Regions from separate parts of the Desulfosalsimonas propionicica genome, predicted to be linked through region 4. Evidence: predicted binding sites of a transcription regulator. Region 4 holds the regulator's gene; each other region holds the start of a gene.

What was found. Region 4 encodes sigma-54, which starts transcription at its own class of promoters, with help from an activator protein. Its sites were predicted from a motif close to TNTGGCACANTTTCTGCTNT; they were not measured.
Region 1: a site for sigma-54 is predicted at 1,108-1,127, ahead of HNR65_RS15060 (YeiH family protein). Genes of this name have one in related genera too.
Region 2: a site for sigma-54 is predicted at 1,059-1,078, ahead of HNR65_RS12830 (periplasmic heavy metal sensor). Genes of this name have one in related genera too.
Region 3: a site for sigma-54 is predicted at 909-928, ahead of HNR65_RS06205 (ammonium transporter). Genes of this name have one in related genera too.

The regions. Positions count from the first base shown of each region.
Region 1 is NZ_JACDUS010000012.1:13,095-15,285, reverse strand. It holds gene HNR65_RS15060 (YeiH family protein) at 1-1,015, opposite strand, end outside; gene HNR65_RS15055 (sigma-54-dependent transcriptional regulator) at 1,396-2,191, opposite strand, start outside.
Region 2 is NZ_JACDUS010000008.1:50,453-52,643, reverse strand. It holds gene HNR65_RS12835 (tRNA dihydrouridine synthase) at 1-261, opposite strand, end outside; gene HNR65_RS12830 (periplasmic heavy metal sensor) at 583-993, opposite strand; gene HNR65_RS12825 (ATP-binding protein) at 1,505-2,191, shown strand, end outside.
Region 3 is NZ_JACDUS010000003.1:39,301-41,491, forward strand. It holds gene glnA (type I glutamate--ammonia ligase) at 1-310, shown strand, start outside; gene HNR65_RS06205 (ammonium transporter) at 1,019-2,191, shown strand, end outside.
Region 4 is NZ_JACDUS010000002.1:16,301-18,491, forward strand. It holds gene hpf (ribosome hibernation-promoting factor, HPF/YfiA family) at 1-164, opposite strand, end outside; gene rpoN (RNA polymerase factor sigma-54) at 183-1,607, opposite strand; gene lptB (LPS export ABC transporter ATP-binding protein) at 1,609-2,191, opposite strand, start outside.

The DNA.
Region 1 (2,191 bases), on a different contig from region 4:
TGATCAATTTCTGGCCCACAATATAGGTGGTGATCAAAACCGTGGGCGTGACCACCCATGCCACAAAAATTCCGGGCACGCCGATGGAAAGGATTTTTCCGAAAAGAATTTCTGCGCCCAGCAGCACCAGGCCGGTTTTAATAAAATATTCGGTCTGCACCGACGGCATGACCCATTTGGGCGTGCCCACGGTGTTGCTGATAATCAAGCCGAACAAAATGGCCCAGGCGGCATAGCCGATGCCGTAATGCTTCATAGTGGCATTGCCTGCGGCCGTATACGCCAGAATCGCAATCAAAAACACAAACAAAAACCCTTTTACAAACTGGCCAAAGGATTTTCCCATAAACTTCATGCCGATGCCGAAAAACACCCCCAGCACAATCATCAGGCCGATGAGATGCGGGATCTGGTTATAAGCCGAAACCCCGGCTTTCTTTTTGGCCGCTGATGCACTTGCTTTGGCCTCGCGCCACTGGGTGATCTCGTCAAAGGCCTGTTCATTTAACGATTCATTGTTAAAATTCGCGGCCGCCGCAGCCTGCTGGGCCTGCCGGGCTTCGGCCAGGGCGGCTTCGGCTCTCTGACTGGCGGCCTCGTATTTCACAGTGGCTTTGCGGCGGATTTCAGCAGCGGTTTGCTCGTCCATGTAGAATGCATGCACCGGGTTGCCGCTCCAGCCGTGGGGCTTGCTTGTAAACTCCTTGATGGTGTTGCCGATGGATGAACTTGTGGCCTTTAGCTTGGATTTGGCATCCATGGCCTGGAACCATTCAATGGTTTTAAACGGGGCCCGGTCAGCCTGTTCTTCCAGGGTGGCATTGGCCCTGGAAATGGTCTGGTCCATGTCCGAGGGCGCATTGTTGAAATAAATCAGCACACCCACCAGCAGGATCACAAATCCGAGCCATATGGCCATGTAATCCTCTTTTTTCCATAAATCAGACCACTGGCTAGTGGGCTTGTCCATTACCACTTCATCGTCGGGACTTCTTTGCTCAATGTTTTCGACCATTTTCTCCTCCTCAAAATTGTAAAAAATAAGGTGCCTGCCCGGCATGGCCGAGCAGACACGGATTATAGGGTTGCAATTTTTCGCCGCTCTTAAGAGCAATAAAGGTGCCAAACTGCATCTCTATTTTTAACAGCTTGATTTCATATAATTTAAAATAAAATCGAGATTTGCCATTTCCGAAACTGCCGCCTTTGGGCGGCATGGAACAACAAAGCAGGGCACATCCGCAAAGGCTTTCAGTCAGGGCGAATTTCGTTGAATTCAGGGGTGATTAAGGAGTCGGGTCCGCAAAAAAGCGGCACTGCCGCCTGAAGGTGGCAGTGCCGCTTTGATGCGTCATCCGGGGTCAAAAATGGGGACTGTGAACGATTTTTACCGGGTTATGACCGGTATTGTTCCACGGACACGTTATAGCGTTTGATGATTTTCTGCAGGGACTGGCGCTTGATTCCGCTGATCTGGGCCGATAAGCTGATATTGCCGCTGGTGTGGGCCAGCAGCCGGCACAGGTAATCCAGGGTAAAGCTGTCGATGATCTCTGCCTTTAAATCCTTATAGGGCCGGGTCACATCCACCTGGCGGACATCCGGCGTCTGAACCCTGGCTTGCGGGGTTTTTCCGGTATGAGCCAGGGTGATGACCGGCTCTGCGGTCAGCGCGCACCAGCCCCGGATGGTGTTTTCCAGCTCCCGGATATTTCCGGGCCAGTTCCGATTTAACAGATAATCCACGACTTCCGGTGCCAGAACCTTGGGCTCAGCATTGTTTTCACAGGCAATCTTTTTGACAAAATGATCGGCCAGCAGGGGAATATCCCGGCGGATATCTTTTAACGGGGGCATATGCAGGGACGCCACGTTTAGCCGGTAATACAGGTCTTCCCGAAATTCCCGGTTTTTGATCTTTTCCTCCAGGTTCTGGTTAGTGGCGGTGATAATGCGCACATCCACCTCATGGCTTTGGCTGTCGCCCAGGGGCATGATCTGCTTGTCTTCCAGCACCCGAAGCAGCTTGGTCTGCACGGGCAAAGACAAATCCCCGATTTCATCAAGAAAGATGGTGCTGCCGTGGGCCTGATCAAACAGACCCTTTTTGTCCTGGTTGGCGCTGGTAAAAGCGCCTTTGCGATGACCGAAAAGCTCGCTTTCCAGAATAGTTTCCGGCAGGGCCGGACAG
Region 2 (2,191 bases), on a different contig from region 4:
TGACCCGAAAATCTGGCAGACCAGGTTTGGCAGTTCAGATGGCCGCCACTGAAATACGGGTGATACCCTGGGATTTTCCTGGGGAAGTGCTTTTGCACTGCACATCTCGGTAAACATGAGTCCGTATCCGCCATACCCGGCCGCCAGGTGCCGGAAGGCCACGTGGGTCAGACCGGCCATGGGCGCCATTAGCAGGCGCGAATCCGCCTGCCGGCCGCCGATGTCGATGGATCGGTTCAGATCTGCTGTCAATTGTGTCATTGGTTTCCTGTTTTCAAGATTGACGGCTTCGTAAAAGTCCAATATCTGCGTTACGCGCGATCCCTCAGAATTTCACGTACGTTAGGTACGCTGCATTCTTCGGAATCGCGCAAGCCTTGATCTTGAACTTTTACAAAGCCGTCAGATCGTGACTTTTTACGAGTGCATCATGATTAGTCCCGGTTTTTTGAAGCAGTATACCACGACCGAGCTGAAAACATAAGGGGACAATAAATGATAGAATGGCGGGATGGAAAGCAGATAAAAAAATGCCCGGAGCTCAACCGACAGGCTTGGCCCCGGGCAGTGGTTGCAGTCGGCCTACCAGCACCGGCCTCCTCTGTGGTAACCCCGTCCGCCGTAGCCGCGGGTTCCAACAGGTGCATTAATGCCGCGGTCCCGGGCCTTTGCCCGAATCTGCTCCCGAATGCTGTTCATTTCCTGCTGTAGCCGCGCGGCCTGCTTCGGGTCGGGATTGCCATTGGCCATCAGCGCATGATACTCACCGCGCTTGCCTGCCAATTCATTTCGAAGATCCGCGGTTTCATCAAGAAAAGCCTGATGCTGCGGTCCGAAGTTTTCGCCGTAATAACAGGTCCCGGCATGGGCTCCGGGTCCGTAGCCCTGATTGTAACCGCCCCCGGGGCCGCCCCGGGGCCCGGCAAATGCCACGCCCGCGATCAGACCGGCCACTGCCAGCACTGTAAGTATGGTAACTGTCTTTTTCATCATTTTTCCTTCCTCCTTTGGGTTATTGATTTTACAGTTTTTTCACAAATGATCTGTTTGACAACTTAAAAGCAACAGGTGTGCCAGCCTTTGAATAAAATTATAACACATTGATTTTTTATAGAAAAAACAATAAGCGCCAACTCAAAAAACATATGGTCATGGATTTTTCACAAGTTTTTGTATATATTTTATACAAGCCTGTAAAAAATATACTCACCAGGGGGCAAACAGGCTTCTTGCAAAGATTTAACTAACCGGTATTTTAAAATATTTTTGTATGTGCGGCACAGGGCATTAAATTTGCATGGATCAATATGATTGCCCTGTAAAAAGCTTTTTATGCTGCTTGGCATTTTTACAGGAAGAAAGCCCTGCGGCCGGGGTCGGTTTTTCCGCCCCATGTTTTTACAACCAATAAATAATAAAAGACAAAATCTTGATTTTACTTAACACTTAATCACTTAAAACTTAACTCTACCTGTAAAAAAGACTTTTTACAGGCCCATAAACTATGATCAACAAAAAGCACATAAGCATATACTCGTTTCCCTGGATGATTATCAGCGCCGCAGCCATCCTGCTGGTCATCGTTGTGTCTCTGGCCGTGAGCAACCACAACCGCGAAAAACAATACATGTCCCAAATTCTGCTGGAAAAAGGCGCTGCGCTGATCAAATCCTTTGAAGCCGGCACCAGAACCGGCATGCGGGCCATGGGCTGGAATGAAAACCAGGTTCAGTACCTGCTCCAGGAACTAGCGGATCAGGCCGATGTCCTCTACATCGCCATTACCGACATAAACGGCCGGATCCTTGCCCACAGTGATCCCGAACAAATCAATGCCCGGTTTTTCGTGAAATCCGGCGATCAGGAGGCCCTGAACCCGGGAGAATCGGCCAAATGGCAACTGACTAAAACACAAAGCGGAAAACCGGCATTTGAGGTTTACAGCTTTTTCAACCCTTTTTCCGGCCGGAACGCAAACCGCCGGCAAATGGGACACCTGCGCCAGTTCGCACCCCGGCCCGGCCGGGCTCAACAAGGCCGGTCCTGGCGCATCCCGGATAATTCTGAAGAAAACAAACAGATCATATTTATCGGATTTGACCGCACCCCGTTTATCGAGGCCCGGCAGCAGGACATTAAGATTACCGCCATTATTTCCTTGGTGCTCTTCATCCTGGGCTTTACAGGCATG
Region 3 (2,191 bases), on a different contig from region 4:
GTATCTGGCCTTTTCCGCCATTCTTATGGCGGTCATCGACGGGATTGAAAACAAGATTGATCCGGGCGATCCCATGGACAAAAACATCTATGACCTGCCCCCCGAGGAGCTGGCCCAGATCGATTCCGCCCCGGGCTCCCTTGAAGAGGCTCTGCAGGGTCTTGCAGATGACCACGCGTTTCTGCTCAAGGGCGATGTGTTTACCAAGGATGTAGTTGAGCGCTGGATTGAGTACAAAATGGAAAAAGAGGTCAATGCCATCAAGTTGCGGCCTCATCCGCACGAGTTTTTCCTGTATTACGACATTTAGTCCCCCCTCCTGACTGCGCAAAAGCGCAGGCGGATAAAAAGGCGGTCCCTGTGGTCAGGGGCCGCCTTTTTTGATGGCGCCGTAAAAGCCCAATATATGTGTTACGCGCAATTTCTTAGAATTTCACGTACGGATAAGTCCTTTGCATTCTTTGAAATTGCGCAAGCCTTGATCTTGAACTTTTACGGCACCATCTGAAATCAGACTTCCAAGGAAGTCCAAGGTCGGAGTTTCAGTTTTTGAAGCAACATTGAGCGTTTACGGAAAAATTCAGCAAATGCCGGAGCGTAAAAATTTCAAATTGTTTGAGGCCGGCAGGCCGAGTTTTTGAAATTTTAGCGAAGGCATTTGATGAATTCGTAAAGGGGCAGGAGCGAAAAAACTGAAACCCCGGCCGCAGGGCTTCCTTCCTGCAACAACAGCGGACGCGCTAAAAAGCTTTTTGCAATGCCATCTTTTTGTGCCTAAAAATTTACAATTTTGTTATTTTTCTATTTTAACATTGCAAAAATGTAATATTCTTTTTTGGGCTTCTGAAGTGGCCTTTTTTTATATACTATAAAATCAAATGCTTATTTTAATAGCTTGCTTAATAGCAAATGGCACGCCAATTGCTATTAAGAAACCAAGGCCTTTCAGGTCAGCGCATCCAACTGTTTCTGAAAGCTGAAATTTAAAACCAGTAACTGAACCCGGGAGGTATCAGGAATGAAAACATTGCTATGGACAACGATGATATGGGCCGCAGCTTTGCTGCCGGCGTTTGCCGGCGACGGCCCTTCAATTGAATCAAACCACGCGGCCGTCGGCCAGGTCCAGACCCATGCGGATTATACATGGACGCTGGTTGCCGCCATTCTGGTTTTCTTCATGCAGGCGGGCTTTGCCATGGTGGAAGCCGGGTTTACCCGGGCCAAAAATTCCATCAACATATTGATGAAAAATCTCATGGATTTTTCCATGGGTTCGCTGGTGTTCTGGGCCGTGGGATTTGGTTTGATGTTCGGGGTTTCTAACACCGGCTGGTTTGGCACGTCCGGGTTTTTCTTAAGCGGTTATGAACCCGGCGGCGATCCCTGGGTGTTGATGTTCTGGATTTTCCAGGCTGTGTTTGCCGCCACCGCCGCCACCATCGTTTCCGGGGCCATGGCCGAGCGGACCCGGTTTATCGGTTATATCCTCTATACCATTTTTATTACCGGCCTGATTTATCCGGTGTTTGGCAGCTGGGCCTGGGGCGGGCTGCTCGACGGCGGCGGATGGCTTGAAAAATTGGGTTTTATCGATTTTGCCGGCTCCACTGTCGTGCATTCCGTGGGCGGGTGGGCCGCGCTTGCAGGGGCCGTGGTGCTGGGCCCCAGGATGGGCAAGTACGCAAAAGACGGTTCAATCCGGCCGATTCTGGGCCACAATATCCCCCTGGCCGGACTGGGGGTATTTATCCTCTGGATGGGCTGGTTCGGGTTTAATGCCGGCTCCACGACCGCGGCCAACACGGATGTGGCCCTGATTGCGGTCAACACGGCCCTGGCCGCATCCGCGGGTGCCGTGTTTGCCATGCTCACTTCCTGGATCAAGTTTTCGAAACCAGAGGTGAGCATGAGTTTAAACGGGGCCCTGGCCGGCCTGGTGGGGATTACGGCCGGGTGCGCCAATGTCTCGCCCACGGCATCGATTGTCATCGGGGCTGTGGCCGGCGTGATCGTGGTCATGTCGGTTTTGTTTTTTGAAAAGATCCGGGTGGACGACCCGGTGGGTGCGGTGTCGGTGCATGGTGTCAACGGTGCCTGGGGAACGCTGGCTGCGGGCATTTTTAATACCGGGGGAACATCTGCGGCCATTATCGGGGTGCAGTTGCTGGGCATTGCCGCCGCCTTTGTC
Region 4 (2,191 bases):
GTCACGCGGATTTCTGCGATATGACGGATCTTTTCCACGGAGAGCACCACCTGTGCTTCCGCCGGATTGTCCAGGAGCTTGTCCATGCGGTCGAGTTTGCTGGAAACATAAGATTTCAGGTGATCGGAGGGATCAAGGTTTTTGAATGTCACGGATGTTTGCATGGGTACCTGCCTCCTTGATTAGGGTTGTTTACGCTTGCTTGATGGAAGAACCCCCATTATTTCCCTGTACTTGGCAACGGTCCGACGGGCGATGCGGATGCCGGATGCCGCCTCGAGCATGTCGGCGATTTTTTTATCGCTGTAGGGCTTTTTGGGGTTTTCTCCGGCAATAATCTTTCTCATTTCCTCCTGTACGCTGGCCGAGGCAATGGTGTTGCCGTCAGCCCGGTTAATGGAGCTGTTGAAAAAGAACTTGAGTTCGAAGATGCCATGCGGGGTATGGGCGTATTTGTTGGTGGTCACACGGCTGATGGTGGACTCATGCATGTTGATGTCTTCTGCCACGTCCCGCAGGACCATGGGTTTTAAATGAGCGATGCCCTGGTCGAAAAAATCGCGCTGGAATTTGACGATGCTGACCATGACGTTGTAGATGGTCCGCCGCCGCTGCTGAATGCTTTTGATGAGCCACTCGGCAGACCTGAGCCGGTCGCGCAGATAAGTGCGCGTATCTTTGGCAATGGGTTCTCCTTTGCGCACGGCCTGGCGGTAGTAGGAATTGATGTGCAGCTGGGGGATTTCGTCGTCGTTTAGCATAACGATATAATCGTCGCCTTCCCTGTACACGTAGACGTCCGGGGTGATGTAGATCTGATCCTCGTCGCCGTAGCGGAATCCGGGCCTGGGATCGAGCTGGCGGATGAGCTCGATGGCTGCAGACAGGGTTTCCATGCTGCATTTCAGCTCGCGGGCAATGACCTGATAGCGTTTGTTCTCCAGGTTATTGATGTGATCGCGCAACAGTGCCTCTACAACAGGATCTACAATGCCGAACTGCCGGGCCTGAATCAGCAGGCACTCGCTTAAGTCCCTGGCGCAGATGCCCGGCGGATCAAAGGTCTGCATCACATAAAGCACGTCTTTGACCTGTGAAACATCGGTTTCGGCCATTTGGGCGACATCTTCCAGGGGGACGTCAAGGTAGCCGTATTTGTTCAGGTTGCCGATGATCAGGCTTCCAATGGCTTCCTGCTCGGCCGTGGGCCGGGTCATGAGCAGCTGCCAGCGCAAATGATCGTAAAGGTTTGTCCGGCTGGCGGTAAAGGCCTCGTAATTGGGCGCCTCCTTTTCCTCGGACTCATAGTGAACCCGTCCCGTGGAGCTGTATTCGTCCATGTACTGCTGCCAGTCAAGCCGCTCGTCAAATGATTCCTCCATTGTGATTTCCCTGGCATCCGCGGCTTCAGGCGTTTCCGCCGGGGTTTCCTCGGGCGTTTCCACGGTCTCTGATTCTTCCAGGGTGGGATTGCTTTCCAGTTCCTGCTGAACCATTTCCACGAGTTCCAGGCGTGATAACTGCAGAAGCTTGATGGCCATCTGCAGCTGCGGAGTCATAACAAGATGCTGCTGGAGTTTTAAGTTCTGTTGGAGTTCGATTGCCATATCAGAGTCTGAACTTTTCTCCCAGGTAGATTTCTCGGGCAACAGGGCTTTGGGCGATCTTTTCCGGGCCGCCCGACTCGATTACCTCGCCGTTGTTTAAAATATAGGCCTTGTCACACACGCCCAGGGTTTCCCGAACGTTGTGGTCTGAAATCAGGATTCCGATACCCCGCCGGCTCAGATGTGAAATGATATTTTGAATATCGATCACCGCCAATGGATCAATGCCGGCAAAGGGCTCGTCAAGCAGAATAAAGGCCGGATCCGTGGCCAGTGCCCGGCTGATTTCCAGCCGCCGGCGTTCTCCGCCGGAAAGCACTCCGGCTTTCTGCGCCGATAGCCGTTTGATGCCTAGCTCGTCGAGCAGTTCATCAGCTTTCTGCTCCTGCTCGGCCCTGGATATCGGCAGGGTTTCGAGAATTGCCAGCAGGTTGTCGCGTACGTTGAGCTTTTTGAATACCGACGGTTCCTGGGGCAGATATCCCACCCCTTTGCGGGCCCGGACGTGCATGGGATCCTCGCTGATGTCTGCATCATCGAGAAACACATGGCCGCCGTCAGGGCGGATCAGGCCAACGGTCATA